Linked DNA regions of Variovorax paradoxus EPS. The protein of the gene in region 2 interacts with the protein of the main gene of each other region in a pairwise test. Links are inferred from orthologs where the notes say so. Each region holds a gene or a part of one and is shown on either strand. Other genes may lie near its edges.

Evidence for each region.
Region 1: the proteins of ftsA (region 2) and VARPA_RS01470 interact in binary tests that used the Escherichia coli proteins (3 or more experiments, as listed by UniProt). The link is inferred for Variovorax paradoxus EPS from one-to-one orthologs.

Annotation. Positions count from the first base shown.
Region 1 is NC_014931.1:301,484-315,594, reverse strand. Bases 5,110-7,901 are described here. They hold VARPA_RS01470 (rod shape-determining protein), read right to left. Parts: upstream 7,132-7,901; coding sequence 6,088-7,131; downstream 5,110-6,087. Other genes in these bases: gatA (Asp-tRNA(Asn)/Glu-tRNA(Gln) amidotransferase subunit GatA), read left to right, coding at 7,644-7,901; gatC (Asp-tRNA(Asn)/Glu-tRNA(Gln) amidotransferase subunit GatC), read left to right, coding at 7,345-7,644; mreC (rod shape-determining protein MreC), read right to left, coding at 5,110-6,001. In the rest of the region: VARPA_RS01495 (Bug family tripartite tricarboxylate transporter substrate binding protein), read left to right, coding at 1-917; fahA (fumarylacetoacetase), read left to right, coding at 1,075-2,343; mrdA (penicillin-binding protein 2), read right to left, coding at 2,481-4,451; rod shape-determining protein MreD, read right to left, coding at 4,506-5,027; more of mreC, read right to left, coding at 5,024-5,109; more of gatA, read left to right, coding at 7,902-9,137; Asp-tRNA(Asn)/Glu-tRNA(Gln) amidotransferase subunit GatB, read left to right, coding at 9,139-10,629; VARPA_RS01450 (DUF4124 domain-containing protein), read right to left, coding at 10,672-11,367; pyrE (orotate phosphoribosyltransferase), read right to left, coding at 11,381-12,064; VARPA_RS01440 (exodeoxyribonuclease III), read left to right, coding at 12,078-12,881; VARPA_RS01435 (LysR family transcriptional regulator), read right to left, coding at 12,891-13,805; VARPA_RS01430 (flavin-dependent oxidoreductase), read left to right, coding at 13,905-14,111. UniProt on the Escherichia coli protein: Forms membrane-associated dynamic filaments that are essential for cell shape determination. Acts by regulating cell wall synthesis and cell elongation, and thus cell shape.
Region 2 is NC_014931.1:1,097,902-1,112,013, reverse strand. Bases 11,241-14,033 are described here. They hold ftsA (cell division protein FtsA), read right to left. Parts: upstream 13,356-14,033; coding sequence 12,126-13,355; downstream 11,241-12,125. Other genes in these bases: VARPA_RS04900 (cell division protein FtsQ/DivIB), read right to left, coding at 13,386-14,033; ftsZ (cell division protein FtsZ), read right to left, coding at 11,241-11,955. Outside these bases: VARPA_RS04970 (ATP-binding protein), read right to left, coding at 1-69; VARPA_RS04965 (response regulator transcription factor), read right to left, coding at 76-828; VARPA_RS04960 (YqiA/YcfP family alpha/beta fold hydrolase), read left to right, coding at 1,196-1,789; VARPA_RS04955 (ribonuclease catalytic domain-containing protein), read left to right, coding at 1,917-3,983; VARPA_RS04950 (energy transducer TonB), read left to right, coding at 4,033-4,884; aroE (shikimate dehydrogenase), read left to right, coding at 4,909-5,766; mtgA (monofunctional biosynthetic peptidoglycan transglycosylase), read left to right, coding at 5,763-6,506; VARPA_RS04935 (DUF2809 domain-containing protein), read right to left, coding at 6,451-6,894; VARPA_RS04930 (lysophospholipid acyltransferase family protein), read left to right, coding at 6,904-7,755; VARPA_RS04925 (phosphatidate cytidylyltransferase), read left to right, coding at 7,760-8,749; crossover junction endodeoxyribonuclease RuvC, read left to right, coding at 8,755-9,303; VARPA_RS31310 (hypothetical protein), read right to left, coding at 9,325-9,501; lpxC (UDP-3-O-acyl-N-acetylglucosamine deacetylase), read right to left, coding at 9,521-10,444; more of ftsZ, read right to left, coding at 10,747-11,240; more of VARPA_RS04900, read right to left, coding at 14,034-14,112. UniProt on the Escherichia coli protein: Essential cell division protein that assists in the assembly of the Z ring. May serve as the principal membrane anchor for the Z ring.

The DNA.
Region 1 (14,111 bases), 790 kb from region 2 along the record:
CCTTGCTCACGCACGCGGCGGACTTTCCGTCGAAGCCGATTCGCTTCATCGTGCCCTACACGCCCGGCGGCACCACCGACCTCGTGGCGCGCACCGTGGGCCAGAAGGTGTCGGAAAAGCTCGGCCAGCCGGTGCTCATCGACAACCGCGGCGGCGCGGGCGGCAACATCGGCATGGACGCCGTGGCCAAGGCCGCCCCCGACGGCTACACCATCGGCTTCGGCGCGATCTCGACCAATGCGCTGAACCCGCACATCTACAAGTCGATGGCCTTCGATCCGCGCAAGGACTTCACAGCGATCAGCCTGCTGGGCACCTCGACCATCGTGCTCGAAGTGCCGGCCGCCTCGCCGATCAAGTCGGTGCCCGACCTGATCGCCGCCGCGAAGAAGAACCCGGGCCTGCCCTACGCCACCGCGGGCGCCGGCACCTCGATGAACCTGGCGGGCGTGATGTTCGCGCAGATGACCGGCACCGAGCTCGTGCACGTGGCCTACAAGGGCAGCGGCCCGGCCATCACCGACATGCTGGGCAACAACATCGGCTTGATGTTCGACAACCTGCCGGCGTCGCTGCCGCACATCCAGGCCGGCAAGCTGCGCGCGCTGGCTGTCGCCGGGCCGGCGCGGTCGCCTTCGCTGCCCGACGTGCCGACGATGGCTGAGGCGGGCCTCAAGGGCTACGCGCTCGATCCGTGGTTCGGTGTGTACGGACCGGCGAACCTGCCGGCACCCGTGGTCAAAGCGCTGAACGAAGCCTTCGTCGAAGCGCTCGCGATGCCGGACGTGAAGGCCAAGCTGCAGCAGGCCGGCTTCTCGCCGCGCGGCTCGACCGCGCAGGAGCTGGCGACGCTCACGCAGACCGAATACCAGCGCCTCGGTGATGTGGCCAGGAAAGCCGGCATGACCGCGGACTGAAGACCGACGCGCACGCAATCCACTCACACACCATCCACCCACCGTTCACGCTGAGCTTGTCGAAGCGCCGCGCAAGACTTCGACAAGCTCAGTCCGAACGGTGCCGGATTTCCTTCCACCAATCCGGATTCCTCTCCCACCCAATTCAAGGACACGCATGACCGCACTGAACGCCACCCACGACCCCAAGCTGCGCAGCTGGGTCGCCTCGGCCAACGAAGCCGGCACCGACTTCCCGATCCAGAACCTGCCCTTCGGCCGCTTCCGCACCGCGGGCAGCAGCGAGGCCTTCCGCATCGGCGTCGCGATCGGCGACCAGGTGCTCGACCTGAAGGCCGCGGGCCTCGTGGACACCGACGACATGAACGCGCTGATGGGCGCGAGCGTGAAGGACCGCCAGGCCCTGCGCGCCGCGATCTCCGCGGGCCTCGCCGAAGGCAGCGACAAGCAGGCCGCATGGTCGAAGGCGCTGCTCGCGCAAGCCAAGGCCGAGATGACGGTGCCCTGCCGCATCGGCGACTACACCGACTTCTACACGGGTATCCACCACGCGACCACCATCGGCAAGCTCTTCCGCCCCGACCAGCCGCTGATGCCCAACTACAAGTGGGTGCCCATCGGTTATCACGGCCGCGCCTCGTCCATCGGCGTGAGCGGCCAGGTCTTCAAGCGCCCGCAGGGCCAGACCAAGGCGCCCGATGCGGCCGAGCCGAGCTTCGGCCCGTCCAAGCGCCTCGACTACGAACTGGAGCTGGGCTTTCTGGTCGGCCAGGGCAACGCGCTGGGCGAGCCGATCGCCATCGGCGAGGCCGAAGAGCACCTGTTCGGTGTGACGCTGCTCAACGACTGGTCGGCACGCGACCTGCAGGCCTGGGAATACCAGCCGCTCGGCCCGTTCCTCGCGAAGAACTTCGCGAGCACGCTGTCGCCGTGGATCGTGACCATGGAGGCGCTCGCGCCGTTCCGCGCGAGGTTCGAGCGGCCCGCGGGCGATCCGCAACCGCTGCCGTATCTCGATGCGCCGTCGAACCGCGAGGCCGGCGCGCTCGACATCACGCTCGAAGTGCTGCTGCAGACCGCGAAGATGCGCGCCGAAGGCATCGCGCCCGCGCGCCTCACGCGCGGCAACACCACCGAGGCCGCCTACTGGACCGCCGCGCAGCTCATCACGCACCACACGGTGAACGGCTGCAACCTGCAGCCGGGCGACCTGCTGGGCTCGGGCACGCTCTCGGGGCCGAAGCCCGACGAGGCCGGTTCGCTGATGGAACTCACGCTGGGCGGCAAGCAGCCGATCACGCTGCCGAACGGCGAGAAGCGCACGTTCCTGGAAGACGGCGACACGCTGGTCATGCGCGGCTACTGCGAGCGCGCGGGGGCTGTGCGTATCGGGCTGGGTGAAGTCAGCGGCACGGTGGCTGGCTGAGAGGCTTCCGCGTTGTTCCCTCTACCGCTAGCGGGAGAGGGCTAGGGTGAGGGCAGTCGGCCTCACAGCATCGCGCGGCCTCGAATGCCGCTCACCCTCACCCCAACCCTCTCCCCAAGGGGAGAGGGAGCAAGAGATCAGGGAGCAGTGGCAGGCGTCGTCGTCGCCACCGGCCACGCCACTTCGCTCGCCACGCGCGGCTTGCCCATCGGCGCGCCGGCCTTGCCGATCTTGATGGCGGCCATGTCGGCCTCGCTCGGGTACTGGTCCATGAGCCAGTAGTCGAACACCCGGCGCGCGATGGGTGCCGCGGCGCCAGCGCCCCAGCCGGCGTTCTCCACGATCACCGCCACCGCGATCTTCGGATCACTGACCGGTGCGAACGCCATGAAGAGCGCGTGGTCGCGCTGGTGCTCCTCGAGCGCGCGGGCGTTGTACTTGGTGTTCTGCGCCTGCGTCACCGCCTGCGCCGTGCCGGTCTTGCCGGCCGCCTGGTAACCCGCGCCCGCGAACACGCTGCGCGCGGTGCCGCTGGTGACCACGCTGGTGAGGCCCTCGCGAATCACCGCCACGTTGGCCGCGGTGTAGCCCAGGTTCTCCGGCGGCGGCTGCGGCAGCGGCACCACCTGGCCGCTCACCGTGTTGCGCGTCGCCAGCACGAGGTGCGGCTTGCGCTTGATGCCGCCGTCGGCCACGATGGCCGTGGCCTGCGCGAGCTGCAGCATCGTGAAGGTGTTGTAGCCCTGGCCGATGCCCAGCGAAATGGTTTCGCCCGCATACCACTTCTTCTGCTCGGGCCGCTTGTAGGCGTTGCGCTTCCACTCGGTGCTGGGCAGCACGCCGCGCACCTCGCCGCCCAGGTCGATGCCGGTGATCTGGCCGAAGCCCAGCGGCTTCATGAAGTCGTGGATCAGGTCCACGCCCATCTCGTTGGCCAGCGAGTAGTAGTAGATGTTGCTCGACAGCTGGATCGAACGCCGCATGTCGACGCCGCCCAGGTTGCCTTCGGGGCTGCCGAAGCGGTGGCCGCCGAAGTTGAAGTAGCCCGGGTCGTTCACCACCACGCTCGCGCCGCGCTTGCCGGTCTGCAGCGCCGCCAGCGCCATGAAGGGCTTGTAGGTGGAGCCGGGCGGGTAGGTGCCGCGCAGCGCGCGGTTCAGGAGCGGCTTGTCGAGCGATTCGCTCAGCTCTTTCCAGCTCTCGGTGTCGATGCCTTCGACGAAGAGGTTCGGATCGAACGTGGGCTTGCTCACGAAGGCCAGCACCTCGCCCGTCTTGGGGTCGATGGCCACCAGCGCGCCGCGGCGGTCGCCGAACATGTCTTCCACCAGCTTCTGCAGCTTGATGTCCAGCGACAGCATCACGGTATTGCCCGGTGTGGCCGGGTGGCTTGCGAGCCGGCGGATGGCGCGCCCGCCGGCCGAAGTTTCCATCTGCTCCACGCCGGTCTGGCCGTGCAGCGTTTTCTCGTAGCTCTGCTCGATGCCCAGCTTGCCGATGTAGTCGGTGCCCTTGTAGTTGGCTTGTTCCTCTTCTTCCCAGTCTTCCATCGCGGTCTTCTCGCGCTGGTTGATGCGGCCGATGTAGCCGAGCACGTGCGCGCCGGTCTCGCCGTTCGGGTAGTTGCGGAAGAGCCGTGCCTTGATCTCCACGCCCGGAAAGCGGTAGCGCTGGGCCGCGAAGCGCGCGACCTCTTCGTCGCTCAGGCGGGTGCGGATCGGAATGGAGTCGAAGCTGCGAGAGTCTTCGCGCAGGCGCTTGAAACGGCGGCGGTCGCGCGGCGAGACTTCGAGCACCTGCGTGAGGTTGTCGATGGTCTCCTCGACATCGTTCACCTTCGAAGGCGTGATCTCCAGCGTGTAGGCCGAGTAGTTCGAGGCCAGCACGATGCCGTTGCGGTCGAGGATCAGGCCCCGGTTGGGCACCACCGGCACGATGGCCGTGCGGTTGCTCTCGGCCTGCTCGGCCAGGTCTTCATGCCGCGTGACCTGCAGGTAGATCAGCCGCGAACTCAGCAGGCCGAACGCGAAAAGCACAGCGAGGCCGATCACGATCACGCGGCGCTTGAAGCGCGCGAGGTCGGCGGCGACGTTGCGGATTTCGGTCATGGCGGTGGGAGCTTAGGCGCGCGCTGGGGCAATGGCAAATGCCGCGGGCAAGGCTTAGAGGGGGCGGTTCTCGTCGGGTTCCGGGGTGCGGCGTTGGGGGGCCAGCAAGAGAGCGGAGGCCAGAGGCCACAGCGCGGCCTCCACGCCTGGCGAGATCAGCACCGACCAGCCCGGGAACACGCCACCGCCGATCATCCGCGTGATGACCTCGATAAGCTGCGACAGCGCAAAGAGCGGCAGCACCTGCAGCGCCTGCGACAGCACCGGATACCAGAGCAGGCGCCGATGGATCGTGATCGCGAAGAAGCCCAGCGTCGTGTAGGACAGCGCATGCTGGCCGAGCATCGAGGCCTGGTGCACGTCCATGCAGAGGCCGAACACGAAGGCCGCGCCGATGCCCACGCGCGAGGGCTGGTGCACGCCCCAGAACACGATGACCAGCGCCAGCAGGTCGGGCATCCAGGCGGCACGGCCGATGGGGATCATGTTGACCAGGAGCGCCACGACGAGGCTGGTCCACATGAAGAGGGGGCTGACGGGCAGCAGGAGCTGCTGCTGGCCGGGACGCTTGATCATCGGCCGCCTCCTGCGCCCGCGGGTGCCGCGGGCTTTTTCTCGTTCTTGCCGGCCCCGGGCTTGCCCTCGGCGCGCTTGCGCTGCGTGGTCGCGGGCGCGGCGGGTGGCGGCGCGGTCGGGGCACCGGTCGGCTCGAGCACCAGCACGTAGCGCGCGGCGGTCACGCTGGCGAGCGGCACACAGTAGATACGGGCGAAGCCCGAGTCGGCGCGGCGCTCGATGCGCTCGATCTTCGCGACCGGAAGGCCCGCCGGGTAGATGCCGTCGACGCCGCTGGTGGAGAGCAGGTCGCCCTCCTGCAGGTCGGCGTTGGCGGCCATGAAACGCAGCTCCAGCCCGCCGCCGTGCGCCGAGGCGTCGCCGAAGGCCACGCTGCGCACGCCCGTGCGGGTGTTCTGAACGGGAATCGCGAGGTCGCGGTCGATCACCAGCGTGACTTCGCTCGTGAGGGGCAGCACCTGCGTGACCTGGCCGAGCACGCCGTGCGCGTCGATCACCGGCGAGCCGGCGGCCACGCCGTGGGCGAGGCCCTGGTCGATGACGATCTTGCGGGTGTAGGGGTCGGCCGCGTCGTAGAGCACCTCGGCCGCGCGGCCCGGCGTTGCGGTGGTCTGGCGCAGCTCGAGCAGCTCGCGCAGGCGCGCGTTGTCCTGCGCCAGCGTGTCGGCCTGGCTCGCGCGCTGGGCCTGCATCATCAGCGCCTTGCGGGCATCGGCCTCGTTGCGCTGGGCGGTCTGCAGGTCTTCGAGGTAGCGCCCGCCGCCCATCATGAGCTGCACCGGCTTGAGCGCCACCCATTGCACCGGGTAGAGCACCGCGCCGAGGGTCGCGCGGATCGGCTGCACGATATGAAAGCGTGCATCGGCCACCATGAGGAACAGGGAGAGCGCGCCGAAGAAGATCAGCTTGCTGAGTGCCGACTGTCCCTGGTTGAACAGGGGTGGCGCTGTGCGATCGAGCGTGCCCAGAGGCATGAATTCAGACCCGGCGGTGGTGCGGAATCAAATAACAAAAAGCCGGCCTATGCAAGCAGAGGCCGGCCGATGATGGCTTTCGCCTTTTACTCGCTAGTGAAGATGCTGCCCAGACGGTCCATGCGCTCCAGGGCGATGCCGCAGCCGCGCACCACGCAAGTCAGCGGGTCTTCGGCCACGAGCACCGGGAGGCCCGTTTCCTCGGCCAGCAGGCGGTCGAGGTCGCGCAGCAGGGCGCCGCCGCCGGTGAGCATCATGCCGCGGTCGGCGATGTCGGCGCCCAGTTCGGGCGGCGTCTGCTCCAGCGCGTTCTTCACGGCCGAGACGATGTTGTTGAGCGGATCGGTCAGGGCTTCCAGCACTTCGTTGCTGCTGATGGTGAAGCTGCGCGGGACGCCTTCGGAAAGGTTGCGGCCCTTGACTTCCATTTCCTTGACTTCGGAGCCCGGGAAGGCCGAGCCGATGGTCTTCTTGATGACTTCGGCCGTCGGCTCGCCGATCAGCATGCCGTAGTTGCGGCGGATGTAGTTGATGATGGCTTCGTCGAAGCGGTCGCCGCCCACGCGCACCGACCCCTTGTAGACCATGCCGCCCAGCGAGATGACGCCCACTTCGGTGGTGCCGCCGCCGATGTCCACCACCATCGAGCCCGAGGCCTCGCTGACGGGGAGGCCGGCGCCGATGGCCGCGGCCATGGGTTCTTCGATGAGATAGACCGACGTGGCGCCGGCAGCTTCGGCCGCGTCCTTGATGGCGCGGCGCTCGACCTGGGTCGAGCCGCAAGGCACGCAGATGATGATGCGCGGGCTCGGCGTGAGCAGCGTGCGCGGGTGCACCATCTTGATGAACTGCTTGATCATCTGCTCCGTGATCACGAAGTCGGCGATCACGCCGTCTTTCATCGGGCGGATCGCCTCGATGTTGCCGGGCACCTTGCCCAGCATGGCCTTGGCTTCGCGGCCGACGGCCTGGATCACCTTCTTGCCGTGGGGGCCGCCTTCGTGGCGGATCGCGACGACCGAGGGCTCGTCCAGCACGATGCCCTTGTTGCGGGCGAATATCAGGGTGTTGGCGGTGCCGAGGTCGATCGCAAGGTCGGTGGAAAAGTACCGACGGAAAGCTCCAAACATGTGCGGAATCCTCTGAGCACGGCCTGCGCATCGGCAGGTCGTCGCTCTATTTTTGGGTCGTTTGACGGGGTGAATTGATCGTTTTTGGCGCAAAAGCCGGCGCGTTCGCGGGGGTTGCGGCAAAGGCGGGATAATACCCGAATCCCCTCTGATTCCCGTGTTAGCACCCCCTTAGGCGTGCGATTACCTTCGGTTTTTTGACCGGTCCGACCCATGTCCCTTGACGCTTCAGATATCGCACGCATCGCCTCCCTGGCGCGGCTGCAGCTTGCCTCCGACGAAAGCGAGCGCATGCTCAGCCAGATCAACGGCTTTTTCGATTTAGTCGAACGTATGCGTTCGGTCGACACCGCCGGCATCGAGCCCCTGGCCCATCCGGTTGCCGCCATCGAAGACATCACCCTGCGCCTGCGCGATGACGTGGTGAGCGAACCCGACAACCGCGAAGCCAACCAGAAGAGCGCCCCCGCCGTCGAAGCCGGCCTTTTCCTCGTGCCCAAGGTGATCGAATAATGAGCGGCGAACAGCAACTGCACCAGATGGGCGTGGTCGCCCTGGCCAAGGCCCTGGCCGAGCGCAAGGTCTCGGCCGTCGAAGCCTCGCAGGCTTTTCTCGGCCGCATGAAGGCCCACGAATCGCTCGGCACCTTTGTCGACGTCAATGAGGAAGTCACGCTGGCCCAGGCCCGCAAGGCCGACGCGCTCCTCGCCGCCGGCAATGCTCCGGCGCTGGCCGGCGTGCCGATCGCGCACAAGGACATCTTCGTCACCACCGATTTCGCCACCACCGCCGGCTCGAAGATGCTCGCGGGCTACCGCTCGCCCTTCGACGCCACCGTGGTGCGCCGCCTGGCCGAGGCCGGCGCGGTCACGCTCGGCAAGCTGAGCTGCGACGAGTTCGCGATGGGCTCAGCCAACGAGAACGTCGCCGTGCCCGCCGTGGGCCACGACAAAGCCGTGCCGGTGCGGAACCCGTGGAACCGCGACCGCATTCCGGGCGGCTCCTCGGGCGCCAGCGCGGCGGCCGTGGCGGCACGCCTTGCGCCCGCAGCCACCGGCACCGACACCGGCGGCTCGATCCGCCAGCCCGCATCGTTCTGCGGCGTGACCGGCATCAAGCCGACCTATGGCCGCGCCTCGCGCTACGGCATGGTGGCCTTCGCATCGAGCCTCGACCAGGCCGGCCCGATGGCCCGTTCGGCCGAAGACTGCGCGCTGTTGCTGTCGGCTTTCTGCGGCCCCGATCTCGACCGCGATTCGACCTCCATCGACAAGCCCGCCGAAGACTTCGGCCGCGCATTGAACGACTCGCTCGAGGGCTTGCGCATCGGCGTGCCGAAGGAGTTCTTCGGCGAAGGCGTGGCACCCGGCGTGCGCGCCGCCATCGACGCAGCGCTCGCGCAGTACGAGAAGCTCGGCGCCAAGCGCGTCGAGGTGTCGCTGCCGCGCACCGAGTTGTCGATTCCCGTGTACTACATCCTTGCCGCGGCCGAAGCGTCGAGCAACCTGAGCCGCTTCGACGGCGTGAAGTTCGGCCATCGCGCGAAGCAGTACAAGGACCTGTCCGACATGTACGAGAAGACGCGCGCCGAAGGCTTCGGCGACGAAGTGAAGCGCCGCATCATGATCGGCACCTACGTGCTCTCGCACGGCTACTACGACGCCTACTACCTGCAGGCGCAGAAGGTGCGCCGCATGATCGCCGACGACTTCCAGCAGGCGCTGAAGCAATGCGACGTGATCGCCGGCCCCGCCGCGCCGACCACCGCATGGAAGATCGGCGAACACGGCGACGACCCGGTGGCCGACTACCTCGCCGACATCTTCACGCTGCCCGCATCGCTGGCCGGCCTGCCGGGCATGAGCGTGCCCGCGGGCTTCGACGGCGGCATGCCCGTGGGCCTGCAGCTGATCGGCAACTACTTCGGTGAAGCCAAGCTGCTGAACGCAGCCCACCGCTTCCAGCAAGCCACCGACTGGCACACGCGCACGCCGGAGGGCTTTTGAGATGAGCGAGACCGTGAACACATTCGAAGCACAACAACAAGGCCGCCCGACCGGCCCGCTGGTGCGCGGCTATGAAGTCATCATCGGCTTCGAGACGCACGCGCAGCTGTCGACGAACAGCAAGATCTTCAGCCGCGCCTCCACGGCCTTCGGCGCCGAGCCGAACACGCAGGCCTGCGCGGTGGACCTCGCGTTGCCCGGCACGCTGCCGGTGATGAACAAGGGCGCGGTCGAACGCGCCATCAAGCTGGGCCTCGCGCTCGGCTCGCACGTGGCGCCGCGCAGCGTTTTCGCGCGCAAGAACTACTTCTATCCCGACCTGCCCAAGGGCTATCAGATCAGCCAGTTCGAGATTCCGGTCGTGCAGGGTGGCTCGGTGTCGTTCTTCCTCGGCGAAGAGAAGAAGACCGTGCGCCTCGTGCGCGCCCACTTGGAAGAAGACGCGGGCAAGTCGCTGCACGAGGACTTCATCGGCCAGAGCGGCATCGACCTGAACCGCGCCGGCACGCCGCTGCTGGAAATCGTGACCGAGCCCGACATGCGCTCCACCGCCGAGGCCGTGGCTTATGCGCGCGAGCTGCACAAGATCGTCACGTGGATCGGCATCTGCGACGGCAACATGCAGGAAGGCAGCTTCCGCTGCGACGCCAACGTGTCGGTGCGCAAGCCCGGCGACAAGCTGGGCACGCGGCGCGAGATCAAGAACCTGAACAGCTTCAAGTTCATGCAGCAGGCGATCGACTACGAGATCCGCTGGCAGATCGAGGAGATCGAGGACGGCCGCAAGGTCGAGCAGGCGACGGTGCTCTTCAACCCCGACACCGGCGAGACGCGCGCGATGCGCGCCAAGGAAGACTCGGCCGACTACCGCTACTTCCCCGACCCCGACCTGCCGCCGCTGGTGATTGCGGCCGACTGGATCGAACGCGTGCGCGGCGAAATGCCCGAGCTGCCGCGCGCGATGGCCGAGCGCTATGTGCGCGACCATGGCCTGTCGGAATACGACGCGGCGCAGCTCACGCAGAGCCTTGCGCTCGCGCACTATTTCGATGAAGCGGTGAAGGCCGGCGCGACGCCGAAGCTCGCGAGCAACTGGATCACCGGCGAGATGGCGCGTCGTCTGAACGCAAAAGAGATCGGCATCGAAGCGGCACCGGTCAGCGCGCAGCAGCTTGGCCAGCTGGTCAAGCGCATCGCCGACGGCACGCTGCCGAACAACGCGGCGCGCCAGGTGTTCGATGCCCTCTGGATCGGCGAAGGCAGCGACGTGGACGCGATCATCGAGGCCAAGGACCTGAAGCCGATGGCCGACACCGGTGCGCTCGACGCGATCCTCGACGAAGTCATCGCCAGGAACGCGAAGAACGTCGAGGAATACCGCGGCGGCAAGGAGAAGGCGCTCAACGGCCTCGTGGGTCAGGTGATGAAGGCCAGCGGCGGCAAGGCCAACCCCGCGCAGGTCACCGAGCTGCTGAAAGCCAAGCTGGGCTGAGATCGATCAACGAATCCCGGGGCCATCGCGGCCCCGGCAGGTTCAGCGTGATGCTGCTGCTGCGGCTGCGCTCGGGGCGGGTCCCCACAGCGGCTTCAACCGCCCACGCTCTTCATCGAAGCGCGCATTCACCCGCTTCTTCTCTTCTTCCTGCTCGGCAATGAAGCGGTTTTGCACCGCCACGCTCTGCGTGTTGTCTTCGAGCTTGCGGCGCATCGCGCCCGGCGCCTTGCTCGTGTCCTTCTTGTAGAACTCGAGCTCCTCGTCGATCTTCTGGCGGTCTTCGCTCAGTTCGGCGATGCGCTTCTGCGCCGCCTGGATCACGGCATCGACCTGCGACAGCGCTTCTTTGCGCTCGCGATCGTGCGAGGCGGGGCTCGGGTAGCGCACCAGCAGCGCGCGCTCGCGGCGGCGCTCGTCGGTTGCCTTGGCGGCCTGCACCGCGGCTTCGCGGGCGCGGTCTTCACGCTCGGCCATTTCGCGCGCCGAGTACGTCGGTTCGATCTTGCGGCGCGTGAGGCCGCTCGGGCTCAGCTCGCGCTGCTCGCGGTCGTTGCAGGCAGGAATCGGACGGTCCGCCGTGAGCGTGCGGCCCTGCGCATCGGTGCAGGTGTAGATGCTGCCGGCGGGCACGTCCTTGCCCTGTGCATGCGCAACGCCAACAGCAGCAAAGGCCACCAGGAAAAACGATGCCGCCGCCAGCAGGCGGTGGGGCTTGCCGTGATCGCGTGTGCGCATCGCTGTTGGTTCCTCAGTGGGCGCCGTAGCGCGTGCGGTAGGCCAGCACGCGCTCGCGGTGCGCGCCCAGGTCGGCGGCGGCATCGCCCGAGAGGTAGCTCAGCAGGTCGTCCAGCGTGGCAATGGCGATCACCGAAAGGCCGAGCTGGTTGCGCACGTACTGCACGGCGCTGTGGTCCACGTCGACGCCGTTCTCGGTGGCTTTTTCCTGGCGGTCGAGCGCGATGGCCACGGCATGCGGCGTGGCGCCGGCGGCCTGGATCGCGGCGATCGATTCGCGCACCGCGGTGCCGGCGGACATCACGTCGTCGACGATCAGCACGCGGCCCTGGAGCGGCGCGCCCACCAGGTTGCCGCCCTCGCCGTGCGCCTTGGCTTCCTTGCGGTTGTAGGCAAAGGGGTAGTTGCGGCCGCGCCGCGCCAGCTCGGCGGCCACTGTGGCGCCCAGCGGAATGCCCTTGTAGGCGGGGCCGAAGATCATGTCGAATTCGAGGCCGCTCTCGATCAGCCGGTCTGCATAGAATCCCGCGAGCCGTGCGATCTTGGCGCCGTCGTCGAAGAGCCCCGAATTGAAGAAGTAGGGGCTCATCCGGCCGGCCTTGGTCTTGAACTCGCCGAAGCGAAGCACGCCGGCATCGCGCGCGAACTGGACGAAGTCCTGCGCCACCGCGCTGCTTTTCTCACCATCTACAGCCATCGGGAAATTCCTTGTGTTCAAACTGACCAGTCTCAATCTCAATGGCCTGCGTTCGGCGGCCACCAAGGGCGTCGCCGATTGGGTGGCCGAACTTGCGCCGGATTGTATTTGCATGCAGGAGATCCGGGTCCAGGCGAGCGACATCGAAGGCCGCTTCGAGGAGATGGCGGGCCTCAAGGGCCACTTCCACTTCGCCGAGAAGAAAGGCTATGCCGGCACCGCGATCTACACCAAGCACGCACCGAGCCAGGTCATCGTGGGCTGGGGCGATGCCGAGTTCGACGCCGAGGGCCGCTACCTCGAACTGCGCTTCGACACGCCCAAACGCAAGTTCTCCGTCATCAGCTGCTACTTCCCGAGCGGCAGTTCGGGCGAGGAGCGGCAACTGGCCAAGTTCCGTTTTCTCAAGGGCTTCTTCCCGCACCTGGTGGCGCTCAAGAAGGAGCGCGAGTTCGTGCTGTGCGGCGACATCAACATCGCGCACCAGCAGATCGATTTGAAGAACTGGCGCAGCAACCAGAAGAACAGCGGCTTCCTGCCCGAGGAACGCGCCTGGATGACGAAGCTGCTGGACGCCGGTGCCGAGGGTGCGGGCCTGGTGGACGTCTACCGCATGCTCAAGCCCGAGACCACCGACGAGGCCTACACCTGGTGGAGCAACCGCGGCCAGGCCTATGCGAACAACGTGGGATGGCGGCTCGACTACCACCTGGCCACGCCGAAGACCGCGGCGCTCGCGCGCACCGAACAGATCTTCAAGACCATCAAGTTCAGCGACCACGCGCCGATCACGGTGGACTACGACTTCACGCTCTGAGCTGAGCGTTCAGCGCGAGAGCGCGGGCAGCGCCTTCTCCAGCGTCGCGACGAAGGCCTGCATCGCCTCGGTCTCGTGCGTGCCGCGCTTGGCGATGCGATAGAAGTCCAGCCCCACCTTCGGCTTGACCAGCACGTCGGTGCGCACCCGGTGGCGGCGGCAGGCCGCGAGCGCGAAGGTCGGCATCACCGCGGTGCCGAAGCCGGCCTCGACCATTGAGATCAGCGTGCCGAAGAAATTGAAGGTGGGCCGCTGCGCATCGGCGCGGCCGATGGTGGCCACCAGGTGCTGGTCGATCACCTTCTGGATCGGGTTGCCCGGCGGCAGGCCGATGAGTTCGGCGCTGCGCAGCGCGGACCACGGCGCGGTGCCGATGGCCGGCGCTTCATCAACTTCATCCGCTGAAGACGACGCCACGCGCATCAGGTGAAAGCGCCCGACCGGCGTGCGCTCCAGGCCCGCTGCCGCCTTGAAGAAGAAGCCGAGGCCCATGTCCGCATCGCCGGCCGTGACCATCGCTTCCACATCGCGCAGGTCGGCATCGAAGAGACGCAGGCTCACTTGCGGATGCGCCTGGCGGAAGGTGTTGAAGACTTGCGGCAGCAGGTGCGAGGACACCAGCGGCGTCGCCGCGATGCGCAGGGTCTGCCGCGCCTCATCGCCCTCGGCGCCGAGCTGCGCGGCCACGTCGTCCAGGTCGGTGACGAGGCGCTCCACCACCGGCAGCAGCCGCCGGCCCGCCGGCGTGAGCGTCACCACGCGCGTGGTGCGGTCGAAGAGCCGGCAGCCCAACTGCTTTTCCATCTCACGGATCAGGATGCTGAGCCCCGCCTGCGTGATGTGGGCCTGCTCCGCCGCGCGTGTGAAGTTGCCCAGGCGCGCCACCTGCAGGAAGGCGCGCATCTGGCGGGTCGAGAGGTTCATAAGGATTCATGATAAATCCATAGCACATCTAAATTTCACAAATGGCGAACTTCCGTTCCCAATACGGCTGGAGACAAACGGAACCCTTTCGAAAGAGCCATGAACGACAAGCAAGTGATCATCCTGGGCGCCGGCATCGGCGGCCTGACCCTCGCGCTGAGCCTGCATCAGGCCGGCATCGCATGCCGCGTTTACGAGGCCGTGCCCGAACTCGAGCCGCTGGGCGTGGGCGTGAACCTGCTGCCGCATGCGGTGCGCGAGCTGACCGAGCTCGGCCTGCTGCCACAACTGGACAAGGTGGGCGTG
Region 2 (14,112 bases):
CATGCCGGCAGCGCCGATCACCAGCACCGCCAACCACAGCGAAAGCAGTGCGCCCAGCCTCGCCAGCATCCGTCCTCAGCCCGGGTGAGGCAGCAGGCCGAGGCGCGTGGCCTCGAAGACCGCCTCGCTCTTGGAGTGCACCGCGAGCTTGCCGTAGAGGTTCTTGATGTGGGTCTGCACCGTGTGCACGCTCAGGCCCTTGAGCCGCGCGATTTCTGCATACGAGAAGCCGCGGGCGATAAGCGTCAGCACCTCGTGCTCGCGCGCCGACAGCAGGCCGCGCTCGTTCTCGTCGAAGGCGGTCTCGGGTGCCGCGCCCGAAGCAGCCATGCCCGGCGCGAGGCTGGCCGATTGCAGGCTGCGGTACTTGGCCAGCACCCGCCGCGCGATCATCGGCGAGATCGGCGATGCACCAGCCTTCATCTCCACGATGGTCTGCGCGATGTCCTCGGGTGCGGCGTCCTTGTGGATGTAGCCCACCGCGCCGGCCTCGATGCTGGCGAGCACGTTCTCCTCGTCGCCGAAGACCGACACCACCAGCGGCTCGCAGCCGGGAAAGCGAGCGACGGCGTCGCGGATCACGTCCAGGCCGGTGCCATCGGGCATGCCGAGGTCGACCAGCAGCACGTCGGGAATCGTCGTGGTGCGCGCCAGCCAGCCCCGCGCCTCCTGCACCGTGCCCGCGCTGCCGAGCCAGAAAAGACGCGGGCTGCGCTGCACGCTGGCTTCGAAGAAGGCGCGTGCGCGGCTGTCGTCCTCGACCACCAAGACGCCCCAGCGGCGCAGCGTCCCGTCGTCCAGAGCCTCTGTATTCATGGGATGAAGCATAAGCCTCGGCGCCTTGCCGGACGCTGGACATGCATACCGCTTTCATGGGATGCGCACGGCGGATCGGGTCCCGAGAATTGGGCGTTTTCTTTTTCTTTTTGCCGCGGGTTCATCGCCGAGCGTGCGACGCCGGCAACGAGGAGCAGCCCATGAATACTTTCGAACTCAAGCCAGGCGAACGTCGCAGGGCCGAGGCCGATGGGACTTTCATGCGGTGTAAGTCGTTATGAGTTATCGCTTTCCCCAAGAGCCCCTCGCCGCAGGTTTTTTGAATGCCGCGAGCCGCTTTGCGGGCACGGACCTCATGCAGAATTACCTCGCCTCGGCCAGCGAGGTACGGCGTTCGCACCTTCCCGCCCTTCCCCCCATGGACCCGCAAACCACTCATCTGCTGTACCTGCACGGCTTCCGTTCCTCGCCCCGTTCGACCAAGGCGAGGCTCGTGGCGCAGCGCGTGGCGCAAGCGCATCCGAACCTGGAATGGTGGTGCCCGCAACTGCCGCCTTCGCCGCACGACGCCATCGACATGGTGATGAAGGGCATCGCGCACTGGCCGCGCAAGTCGATGGCCGTGATCGGCTCGTCGCTGGGCGGCTTCTACGCCACCTATGTCGCCGGCATGACGCGCTGCCGCGCGGTGCTGCTCAATCCGGCCGTGTACCCGGCGCGCGACCTCACGCGCTACATCGGCGACCAGACCGTCTGGCACGACCCGGCCGAGCATTTCTATTTCCGACCCGAGTACATCCACGAGCTGCGCGCCATGGAAGTCGGCTCGCTCACGCGGCCCGAGCGTGTCTTCGCGATCATCGCCAAGGGCGACGAAGCGCTCGACTGGCACGAGATGTCGGCGCGCTATCCAGACAGCAACATCAAGCTGCTGGAAGGCAGCGACCACGCGCTGTCGGATTTCGAGACGGCGCACCTGGACGACGTCATGGCGTTCATCAATCCAGTCTGAAGCCCAAAAACACCGCGGAACCGGCTTCGCCGGGCCGCAGGTGTTGCCCCCGGTAGGGGGAAGGAGGCCACACGAAGTGGGCAAGCCAGGGGAGAGCCGGTCTTTCGCCGTGGGAGAATCCGCGCCTATGTTTGTATTGTTTGAAGAAGCCGGCAAGTACCTCGGCGGCCGTGTCCTGTCGGAGGCCGAAGCCTCGGCGCAGGTCGAGCTCGAGACCGGCAAGCGCGTCAAGGTCAAGGGCGCCAACATCGTTCTGCGTTTCGAGAAACCGTCTCCTGCCGAGTTGATCGCCGAGGCGCGCTCGCTCGCCGCCGCGATGGACCTCGACCTGGCCTGGGAATTCGCAGCCGACGGCGAGTTCGGTTTTGCCGACCTGGCCGCCGACTATTTCAGTGACAAGCCCACGCTCGCCCAGCAGGCGGCCGCGCTGTTCGCCCTCTTCGAGGCGCCGCATTACTTCCGCCGTGCAGGCAAGGGGCGCTTCAAGAAGGCGCCGGCCGAAATCGTGCAGCAGGCGCTCGCCGCCATCGAGAAGAAAAAAGTCATTCAGGCGCAGATCGTTGAATGGGCCGGGCAGTTGGCCGAGGGCGTGTGCCCGCAGCCAATCCGCGAGCAGCTCTACAAGATCCTGTTCAAGCCCGACAAGAACGCCCCCGAATACAAGGCCGTGGTCGACGCCGCGCGCGCCACGCAGCGCCCGCCGCTCGATCTGCTGGAACGCGCCGGGGCGATCGATTCGCCCTACCAGTTCCACTGGCGCCGCTTCCTCTTCGAGAACTTCCCCAAGGGCCACGGCTTCCCCGCGCTCGCGGCACCGGCCATTGCGGACGACCTGCCTGTCGCCACCGGCGTCGAGGCCTTCTCGATCGACGATTCGCAGACCACCGAAATCGACGATGCACTGTCGGTGCAAGGCCTTGGCAGCGGCACCGTCACGGTCGGCATCCACATCGCTGCACCGGCCCTGGCACTCACGCCGGGCAGCGCCATCGACAACGTCGCGCGTGCGCGCATGTCGACGGTCTACATGCCGGGCTACAAGATCACGATGCTGCCCGACGAGGTGGTCAACACCTACACGCTGCTCGAAGGCGCCGACCGCCCGGCCGTGTCGCTCTACGCGCGATTCGACGAAGCCACGCTCGAACTGCAGGGCACCGAGACCAAGCTCGAACGCGTGCCGATCGTCGCCAACCTGCGCCACGACCAACTCGACGCCGTCGTCACGCAGCCCTGGCTCGAAGACGCCACGGTCACGAGCCCCGACACGCCCGAGGCCGCCGCGAACCTGCGCGCCCCGCTCTCCTTCCTGTTCCGCCTCGCCAAACAATTGAAGGCGCAACGCGAAGTGGTGCGCGGCAAGCCCGAGAACTTCAACCGGCCCGACTACAACTTCCGCCTCGTCGGCAACGACGGCAACGAACCCACCGGCAACGAGCAGGTGCAGATCACGACGCGCCAGCGCGGCGCGCCGCTCGACCTGATCGTCTCGGAAGCGATGATCCTGGCCAACAGCAGCTGGGGCGGCTGGCTCGGCGAACTCGGCGTGCCCGGGCTCTACCGCAGCCAGGCGAGCCTGGCGCCCGGCATCAAGGTGCGCATGGGCACGCGCGCGCTGCCGCATGCGGGCCTGGGCGTGAAGAGCTATGCGTGGAGCACCTCGCCGCTGCGCCGCTACACCGACCTGGTGAACCAGTGGCAGATCATCGCGGCCGCCCGCCACGGCAAGACCGCCGCGCTGGCCGCGCCCTTCAAGCCGAAGGACGCCGACCTGTTCTCGATCCTCTCGGGCTTCGACGCGGCCTATGCCACCTACAACGGCTACCAGGGCGGCATGGAGCGCTTCTGGACGCTCAAGTACCTGCAGCAGAACGGCATCACCGAGCTCGAAGCGACGGTCATCAAGGACATCCCCAACGGCGCGCTGGTGCGTGCCGATGCGTTGCCGCTGGTGTTCCCGGTCGCGGGCCAGCAGGAGCGCGGTGCGCGCCTGCGCGTGAAGCTCGGCGAGATCGACGAGATTGCGCTCGACGTGAGCGGCACCGTGCTCGAGCGCCTCGATGCACCGAAGGCCGATGCGTCGGCGGAAGACGAAAGCGGCGAGGATGAAGAAGAAGTCGCCGGCCCGATCGCCATTGCCGTCGATTTGAACGACAGCGAGGCCGCGCCGGAAAACACACCCGCACCTGCATGAACTCCGGCGAGACGTCTGGAGAAGTGCGCCCCCTGGAGGAGTTTCGAGAATGAACTTCAAGGACCTCAGCACGCTGCAGATTGCACTGGGCGTGTCGGTCATTGCGCATGCCGCGCTGCTGGCGGTGCGCTTCGTCGATCCCGAATCATTCAACCGCGCGTTCACTGACACGCCGCTCGAGGTGATCCTTGTCAACAGCAAGACCAAGGAGCGGCCCGACGCCAACGCCAAGCTGATGGCGCAGACCTCGCTCGCGGGCGGCGGCGACCTCGACAAGGGCCGCGCGACCAGCCCGCTGCCGCCGTCGAGCTTCACCGCGGTGGGCGATTCGTTCGAAGACGCGCGCAAACAGGTCGATGCCCTGCAGGCAGAGCAGATGCAGATGATCACGCAGCTCAAGCGCGATATCGCCGCCATGCCGGTGCGCGATCCGCGCAACGCGGGCGACCCGACGGAAGCCGCCGCGCAGGAAGAAAAGCGCCGCCAGATGGTCGAGCTGCTGGCCCAGATCGAGCGCCGGGTGAACGAAGAGAACTCGCGCCCCAAGAAGCGCTACGTCAGCCCGTCCACGCGCGAGGCTGCGTTCGCGGTGTACGTGGACACCATGCTGCGCCGCGTCGAGGCGCGCGCCGCGGAAAACTTCCCGGAGCTGGCCGGCAAGAAGCTGTACGGCGAACTCAAGATGACGTTGACCGTCAACTTCGACGGCAACGTGCTCGCCACCGTGGTCGACCAGAGCTCGGGCAACATCGCGCTCGACCGTCGGGCGCAGGCCATCGTTCGCAGCACCGGCAACTTCGGCAAGTTCACGAACGCGATGCGCCAGGAGCAGGCCGATCAGATGGTGATCCAGGGCACGTTCCGCTTCGCGCGCGACGGCACGATGGAAATCTCCCAATAAGCATCGATCGAGAAGGCTGCAGCGATGGACCTGTATTGCGTCATGGGCAACCCCGTCGAGCACAGCCGCTCGCCGCGCATCCATGCCCGCTTTGCCGAACTCTGCGGCCAGCAGATCGACTACGGCCGCCTGCTGATTCCGCTCGGCGCCTTCGCCGAAGGCATTGCCGCGTTCCGACGTGAAGCCGCCGAGCGCGGCGACAGTGCGCGCGGCTGCAACATCACCGTTCCATTCAAGTTCGAAGCCGCCGCCTTGGCGCAGCACACCAGCGAGCGCGCCCTGCTCGCGCAGGCGGTCAACACGCTGCGCTTCGGGGCCGACGGCAGCATCCACGCCGACAACACCGACGGCATCGGCCTCGTCAACGACATCGTTCGAAACGCGGGCGTGCCGCTGGCGGGCAAGGAGCTGCTGCTGATCGGCGCCGGTGGCGCCGCCGCTGGCGTGCTGGGTCCGCTGCTCGATGCGGGAGCTTCGCGCATCGTGGTCGCCAACCGCACCGTCGACAAGGCGGTTGCGGTGGTCCGGCGCCATGCGGCACTCGCGCTCGGCCACGGCGCCGCGCTCGAAGCCTGGGCGCTCGACGAAGTGCCGGGCAGTTTCGACGTGGTGGTCAACGCCACCGCCTCCAGCCTCGCGGGCGACGCAGTGCCGGTGAGCGCAAAGGTGCTGCGCCCCGGCGCGCTCGCCGTCGACATGATGTACGGCCCAGCGGCCGCAGGCTTCATGGCTTGGGCCAAGGCACACGGCGCCGTGCCGCGCGACGGGCTCGGCATGCTGGTCGAGCAGGCGGCCGAATCGTTCGATATCTGGCGCGGCGTGCGCCCGCCTTCGGCGCAGGTGCTGGGCGAGTTGCGCGCATCGCTCGCCGCCGGCCAATGAAAGCGGTGCTGCGCCTGATCGCCTGCCTCGCGGTGGCGGCTCTCGCGCTCGAACTCTTCTTCGTGGCGCGCATCGCGGCCATGGCGGTGATCGATCCGCAAAGCACCGCGTTCCAGCGCTCCGAGGCCTGGCAGGTCGCGATCCACAAGGGCAGCGAAGGCGGCTGGCGGCAAGAGTGGGTGCCTTACGCGCAGATCAACGACACGCTCAAGCGCGCCGTGATCGCAAGCGAGGATGCCGGCTTCGTCGATCACAACGGCGTGGAGTGGGAAGCCATCGAGCGCGCACGCCAACGCAATGCCAAGGCCGAAGAACTGGCCGCCAAACGCGCCGCCCGTGCCGTGGCACGCGGCAAGCCGGTGCAGCCGGTGCGCCTGCGCGGTGGCTCCACCATCACGCAGCAGCTCGCAAAGAACCTGCTGCTTTCGGGCGAACGCACGATGCTGCGCAAGGGCCAGGAGCTGGTGCTCGCGACGCTGCTGGAGGTTTTTCTCGACAAGCGCCGCATCCTCGAGCTCTACCTGAACAACGTCGAATGGGGCGAAGGCGTGTTCGGTGCCGAGGCCGCATCGCAGTACTACTTCAAAAAGCCCGCCTCGCGCCTGAGTGCCAACGAAGCTGCGCGGCTCGCGGTGATGCTGCCGAGCCCGAAGTTCTTCGAGCGCCGGCCCGGCTCGCCGTACCTCAGCGGACGGGCGTCGACGGTCGTGGCGCGGATGTCGTCGGCCGAGCTGCCCTGAGGCCGAGCTTGGTGCGCAGCGCTTCGAGCGCCAGCACGCCCGCGAAGCCGATCGTGTAGGCCAGCACGTCCCACCAGTCAGCCGTGCTGCCGAGCACGATGCGCAACGCGCGGTTCGGAATGTGCAGGTGCCACGCCGACGCAATGAACTGGCCCAACTCCACCGCATAGCCCACGCCCAGCGCGGCCAGTGCCAGCGGCAGCACGCGCGCCGCGATGACGGTCTTGAAGACGAAGTAGACCCACACCACCGCCAGCACATCGCCGAAGAAACTTCGGAGCCAGCCCCAGCGCGCGCCGACGGTGGCCAGCAACGCAAGAACAACGAACAGGGCCACCGCCCACGCCAGTGAAAGAGGATCGAATCGCCATCGCATGGCCCGTATCATCGCGCCCATATGCTGGCAAAGCTCACAGGTTGGTTGTTGTTGGGGTTCGTCCGGTTGCTCACGGGCGCGCAGGCGCGCTGGTACGGCTGTCCACCGAAGGCCGAGCAGCGCATCTATTTCGCCAACCACCAGAGCCACGCCGACCTCGTGATGATCTGGGCGGCGCTGCCCGAGGAACTGCGCAGCATCACGCGGCCGATCGCGGCGCGCGACTACTGGGCCAACACGCCGGTCAAGCGGTGGATCACGACGGAGGTGTTCAACGCGGTGTATGTGGAGCGTGCGGCCACGGCGCCTGCTGCAGCTGCTGCGCCTGAACCGATGCAGGCCGAGCCGGCTGTCGCTGCAGCGCCCGCCGAGCGCATCGAACCTTCGATGGAGCCGCTGCTGCCGGCCGAAGCGCCGCGTGCCGAGGTCGTGAACGAGCTGCAAGGCGAGCTCGACCTTCCAGCACCGGTGCCGCCCCCCGCGCCCATCGCCCCGCCGCCATTCGTTGCGGAGCCCTCGCCGCCGCCGGCCGAGCCCGCGCCGCCACCCACCGATCCCCTCGCGCCGCTCGTCGAGGCATTGCGCAGTGGCGACTCGATCATCATCTTTCCCGAAGGCACGCGAGGCCACACGGGCGAGCCGCAGAAGTTCAAGTCCGGCCTCTACACGCTCGCAACGATGTTCCCCGACGTGGTGCTCGTGCCGGCCTGGATCGACAACGTGCAGCGCGTCATGCCCAAGGGCGAGATCGTGCCGGTGCCCATTCTTTGCTCCGTTACCTTCGGCGCGCCGATCCGCGTCGAAGAGGGCGAAGAGCGCCGCTCCTTCCTGGATCGCGCGCGTGCCGCAGTGATCGCCTTGCGCGATATCTGACCCCATGAACCAGTTCCTGCGCAACCTCACCCCGACCCAGCAGGTCGCGGCGCTCTTCCTCATCATCTTCGGCCTGCTGATGATCATCAGCACCACCGCCTTCTTCCTCAGCTTCCGCGAAAAGCGCAACCCCGTACACGATGCCACCTGGCAGGCCGAGCTCGCGCATTACCGGGCGCTGCTGGGCACCACCTGGTTCATGGTGATCATCTTCTGGATCGGCTGGGCGCTCGGCGAAACCGTGGCCACGGTGCTGTTCGCGCTGATCTCGTTCTTCGCGCTGCGCGAATTCATCACGCTCTCGCCCACGCGGCGCGGCGACCACCGCAGCTTGATCCTCGCGTTCTTCGTGGTGCTGCCGATCCAGTTCTGGCTGGTGGCCACGGCGCACTTCGATCTCTTCACCGTGTTCATCCCGGTCTACGTGTTCCTCGCGATTCCGGTGGCGAGCGCGCTGGCCAATGATTCGAGCCAATTCCTCGAGCGCAACGCCAAGCTGCAGTGGGGGATCATGGTCTGCGTCTACGGCATGAGTCACGTGCCGGCGCTGCTCTTGCTGACTTTTCCGGGCTACGAGGGCAAGAGCGCCTTCCTCGTGTTCTTCCTGGTGTTCGTGGTGCAGACCTCGGTGCTGGTGCAGCACCTCATCTCGCGCCGCACGCAGCGCACGCCGTTCGCACCCAACGTGAGCCGCAGCTTCAACTGGACCAGTTGGGGCATCGGCATCGTGGTGGCGAGCCTGGTGGGCGCGCTGTTCTCGTTCATCACGCCGTTCAAGTTCGGGCAGGCGCTCGCGGTGTCGGTCATCGCCTGCATCGCAGGCTCGATGGGACACCTCGTGATGAAGGCGCTCAAGCGCGACCGCGGCATTCCGAACTGGGGCAAGAAGGGCGTGGGCGTGACCGGCGCGAACGGCCTTCTGGACCGCGTCGATGCGCTGTGCTTCGCGGCGCCGATCTTCTTTCACTCGATCCGCTGGTACTTCAACGCCTGACAGACATGCGCATCCTCGGCATCGACCCCGGCCTTCTCACCACCGGCTTCGGCGTGGTGGACGCGGACGGCCACGCGCTGCGCTATGTGGCCAGCGGCACCATCAGCACGCGGCACCTGGGCAGCGGCAACCTGCCGGCGCGCCTGAAGGTGCTGTTCGACGGCATTGCCGAAATCACCGCGCGCTACCAACCCGATGCGTCGGCGGTGGAAATCATCTTCGTGAACGTCAACCCGCAGTCGACGCTGCTGCTGGGACAGGCGCGCGGCGCCTGCGTGACCTCTCTGGTGAACAGCAACCTCACGGTGGCCGAGTACACCGCGCTGCAGATGAAGAAGGCAGTCGCAGGCCATGGCCAGGCGGCCAAAGCGCAGGTGCAGGAGATGGTGAAGCGGTTGCTCGACCTGCCGGGGCTGCCCGGCGCCGATGCGGCCGATGCGCTGGGCATCGCGATCACGCATGCGCAAGTGGGCCGTTCGATGGCGCGGCTGGCCGAAGCCGCCGAGCTGTCGAAGACCCATGCCGGCACCTACCGGCAAGGGCGTTCGCGCTAAGCCCGGCAGAAGGAAGAAGGCCTAGGCCACGCGCTCCGCGATCAGCACCGCGAAGAAGCCGAAGGCAGCGAGCAGCGTCCACTTGAGCACGATCCAGCCGACGCGCCGGTACTTCACCTGGCCGGTGCCCGCATAGAAAGCGAAGGACACGCCCGCCACCAGCAGAAGCAGCAGGATGGCCCAGCGGAAGAGAAGCATCGCTCGGAAAGGCGCCGGCCTACCAGGCCCGCGCCACTTCGCCGAAGCCGCGCGGTGCGCGCTTCTCGTCGTCGAAGGTCACGACCTCGTAGGCGTCGCTGTTCGCCAGCAGTTCGCGCAGCAGCTTGTTGTTGAGCGCATGGCCCGAGCGGAACGCGGTGTAGGCCGCGAGCAGCGGCTTGCCGATGATGTAGAGGTCGCCCATCGCATCGAGGATCTTGTGCTTCACGAACTCGTCGTCGTAGCGCAGCCCGCCGGCATTGAGCACCTTGGTGTCGTCCATCACGATGGCGTTGTCGAGACCGCCGCCCAGGGCCAAGCCCTTGCTGCGCATGTACTCGACCTCTTTCGTGAAGCCGAAGGTGCGCGCACGTGCGATGTCGCGGCTGTACGAATCGGTGCCGAGGTCGAACTCCACGCGCTGGCCGGTGGAATTGACCACGCGATGATCGAAGTCGATCTCGAAGCTCAGCTTGTAGCCGTGGTACGGCTCCAGGCTCGCCCACTTCTCGTTGGCGCCCTCGCCTTCGCGCACCTCGACCTTGCGGGTCACGCGGATGAAGCGGCGCGGCGCCTTCTGCAGTTCGATGCCCGCGCTTTGCAGCAGGAACACGAAAGACGAAGCCGACCCGTCGAGGATCGGCACTTCGTCGGCCGTGATGTCGATGTAGAGGTTGTCGATGCCGAGGCCCGCGCAGGCCGACATCAGATGCTCGACCGTCTGCACCTTCGCGCCGCCGGTCGAGACCGTGGAGGCGAGGCGAGTGTCGGTGACCGCTTCGGCGGTCATTCGGATTTCAGCAGGCTCGGGCAGATCGACGCGGCGGAACACGATGCCCGTGTCGGCCGGGGCCGGTCGCAGGGTCAGTTCCACGCGTTGCCCGCTGTGAAGCCCCACGCCCACGGCGCGGCTGATCGACTTGAGGGTTCGTTGTTGCAGCACGCCGGGGATTTTAGGCGCGCCACGCGCGTGGCGGCCTAATCCCCTCGCTATGGCAGCGATAGACATCGGTTCTATGCAATCCCGGCAATGGACGCAAAGGGCACGAAGTGAACGCAGCGCCTAGAGCAGCGGAAGTCCCTTTCAGGTCTTCCCTGTACCCCTTGCGAACCTTCGTGCCCTGAGCGTCCCGTTGAGTCACTTCGCGAAACACCGCGGAACCGGCTTTGCCGGGCCGCTGATGTTGCCCCCGGTAGGGGTTGGCGAAGCGACACGAAGTGCGCGCAGCCTGGGGGTGAGCCCGGTTAATCGGCCTGACGGCGCAGGAATGCAGGAATTTCGAAGTCGTCCATGCCGCCCGACGACAGTGCATCCACCTTGGCCGCGGCCATCGTGCGGTTGGTGCGCCACACGCTGGGAACTGCCATGCCGTCGTAGTTCGGCTGGCTGCCACCGCTGGTGTGGCCGACGCCGCCCATGGTGGGCACGTTGAACGGGATGTTGTCGGTGCCGGTGCGAATGACTTCCAGCGTAGGTGCCTGGCGGCGTGCATCCGCGCGCGAGAGGCCCGTGGCCACCACGGTCACGCGCATCTCGTCGCCCAGGGCTTCGTCGTAGGCAGCGCCGTAGATCACGTGCGCATCGGGCGAGGCGTAGGCGCGGATGGTGTTCATCGCGAGCTTCGACTCGTTCAGCTTCAGCGAACCCTTCGATGCCGTCACCAGCACCAGCACGCCCTTGGCGCCCGAGAGGTCGATGCCTTCGAGCAGCGGGCAGGCCACGGCCTGCTCGGCGGCGATGCGCGCGCGGTCGGGACCGGCAGCCGCGGCGGTGCCCATCATGGCCTTGCCCGGTTCGCCCATCACGGTGCGCACGTCTTCGAAGTCGACGTTCACGCCGCCGTACTCGTTGATGATTTCCGAGATGCCGCCCACGGCGTTCTTGAGCACATCGTTGGCGTGCGCGAAGGCTTCGTCCTGGGTGATGTCTTCACCGAGCACGTCGAGCAGCTTCTCGTTGAGCACCACGATCAGCGAATCGACGTTGGCTTCGAGTTCGGCCAGGCCGTCGTCCGCGTTCTTCATGCGGCGGCCGCCTTCCCAGTCGAAGGGCTTGGTCACCACACCCACGGTGAGGATGCCCATTTCCTTGGCCACGCGCGCGATCACCGGCGCGGCGCCGGTGCCCGTGCCGCCGCCCATGCCGGCGGTGATGAACAGCATGTGCGCGCCGTCGATCGCCGCGCGGATTTCGTCCACGGCGGCTTCGGCGGCTTCACGGCCCTTGTCGGGCTTGCTGCCGGCACCCAGGCCGCTGGTGCCCAGCTGGATGATCTTGTTCGCGTTGCTGCGGGTCAGCGCCTGTGCGTCAGTGTTCGCGCAAACGAACTGCACGCCCTGCACACCACGCTCCATCATGTGGGCGACCGCATTGCCGCCACCGCCGCCGACACCGATCACCTTGATCTGCGTGCCCTGATTGAATTCTTCGACTTCGATCATTTCGATGGTCATTTCTAACTCCTTGAATATTGCAGTTGCCGTTATGTATCTATGAATAATTCTTTTGCCGTGACGTGTTCAACGAGAGCGTCGTCACGATGGTGGACCTGTTCGTCGCCATCGCTCGTTGAAATGCAACGGCGGACTGCCGCGAGCGAGCCAGAGTGGGGAGTGGTTCATGGTCAGAAGTTCCCCACGATGAAGTCCTTGAAACGTCCGAACGCAGTCTTTACCGACCCGTTCTTTTGCGCGACCTTGAAGCCGCGCATGCGTGCGAAGCGCGCCTCTTCGAGCAGGCCCATGACAGTAGCCGCGCGAGGCTGCGCGACCATGTCGGACAACGCGCTGGAATACTTCGGGATGCCGCGGCGCACGGGCTTGAGGAAGATGTCTTCGCCCAGCTCGACCATGCCCGGCATCACCGCACTGCCGCCGGTGAGCACCACGCCCGAAGAGAGCACCTCTTCGTAGCCCGACTCACGCACCACCTGCTGCACCAGCGAGAAGATCTCCTCGATGCGCGGCTCGATCACGCCGGCCAGCGCCTGCTTGCTCAGCATGCGCGGACCGCGGTCGCCCAGACCCGGCACTTCCACCTGCTGGTCGGGGTCGGCCAGCAGTTGCTTCGCATAGCCGCTCTCGACCTTGATGTCTTCCGCGTCCTTGGTGGGCGTGCGCAGCGCCATCGCGATGTCGCTCGTGATGAGGTCGCCCGCGATCGGAATCACCGCCGTGTGGCGAATCGCGCCATTGGTGAAGATCGCCACGTCGGTCGTGCCCGCGCCGATGTCCACCAGCACCACGCCCAGTTCGCGTTCGTCTTCCGTGAGCACCGCCTGGCTCGAGGCCAGCGGGTTCAGCATCAGCTGGTCGACCTCCAGGCCGCAGCGGCGCACGCACTTGATGATGTTCTCGGCCGCGCTCTGCGCACCGGTCACGATGTGCACCTTGGCTTCGAGCCGCATGCCGCTCATGCCGATCGGCTCCTTCACGTCCTGGCCGTCGATCACGAACTCCTGCGGCTCCACCAGCAGCAAGCGCTGGTCGCTCGAGATGTTGATCGCGCGCGCGGTCTCCACCACGCGGGCCACGTCGGCGGGCGTCACTTCCTTGTCCTTCACCGCCACCATGCCGCTGGAATTGATGCCGCGGATGTGGCTGCCGGTGATGCCGGTGTAGACGCGGCTGATCTTGCAGTCGGCCATCAGCTCGGCCTCTTTCAGCGCCTGCTGGATGCTCTGCACCGTGGCGTCGATGTTCACCACCACGCCGCGCTTCAGGCCATTGCTCGGCGCGATGCCGAGCCCGGCGAGCTTGAGCTCGCCGCCGGGCAGCACCTCGGCCACGACCACCATCACCTTGGCGGTGCCGATGTCCAGGCCTACGACCAGGTCTTTGTATTCTTTGGGCATTGAAATATGTCCTCGATTTCTCGCTGTGCGCTACTTGATTCTTCTTGGGGTCTCGGGCGAGACCGTGGTGACGCCGCGCAGCCTCAATGCATACGCGTCGTTGTGGCGCAGATCGGCGCCTTCGACATCGGCCACCGTGCGGTGGTATTGGCCCGCGACCTGGGTCACGGTCTTCAGGAAGCGCTGCAGCCTGGCCGACACCTCTTCGCTCTGCCCGCGCCCGAGTTCGATCCGCGCGCCGCTGTCCAGCACCACCCTCCAGCTGCCCCGGCTGGACAGCGTGAGCTCGTCGATGCCGAAGTCGTAGGGCTGGAACTGCGGCGCCAGCACGCGGTACATGCCCAGCACCTGCCCGGCCTGCTCGATCGGGCCGTCCAGGCGCGGTAGGTCCTCGTCCACCTCGGCCACGTTGGCTTCGAACACATCGCCGAAGCCGTTGATGAGCTTCGACCCCGCCTCGTCGCCCCAGCTGGCCACCGGCACCTGCTCGGTCAGCGACACGCGCAGCTTGTTCGGAAACTCGCGCCGCACCACCGCGCTGCGCACCCACGGCACCGCTTCGAAGGCGGTGCGCGCACGCGCGAGGTCGATGGTGAAGAAGTTGCCCGAGAGCTGCGGCGCCACGTTGGCGCGCAGCGTGACCGCGTTGTTGTGCGTCACTTCGCCGTCCACCTTGATACCCGCGAGCGGGAAGAAAGGCTGGCGCAGCACCCACCACGCGCCCGCCGCCAGCAGCATGAGCGCCACCGCGACGAAC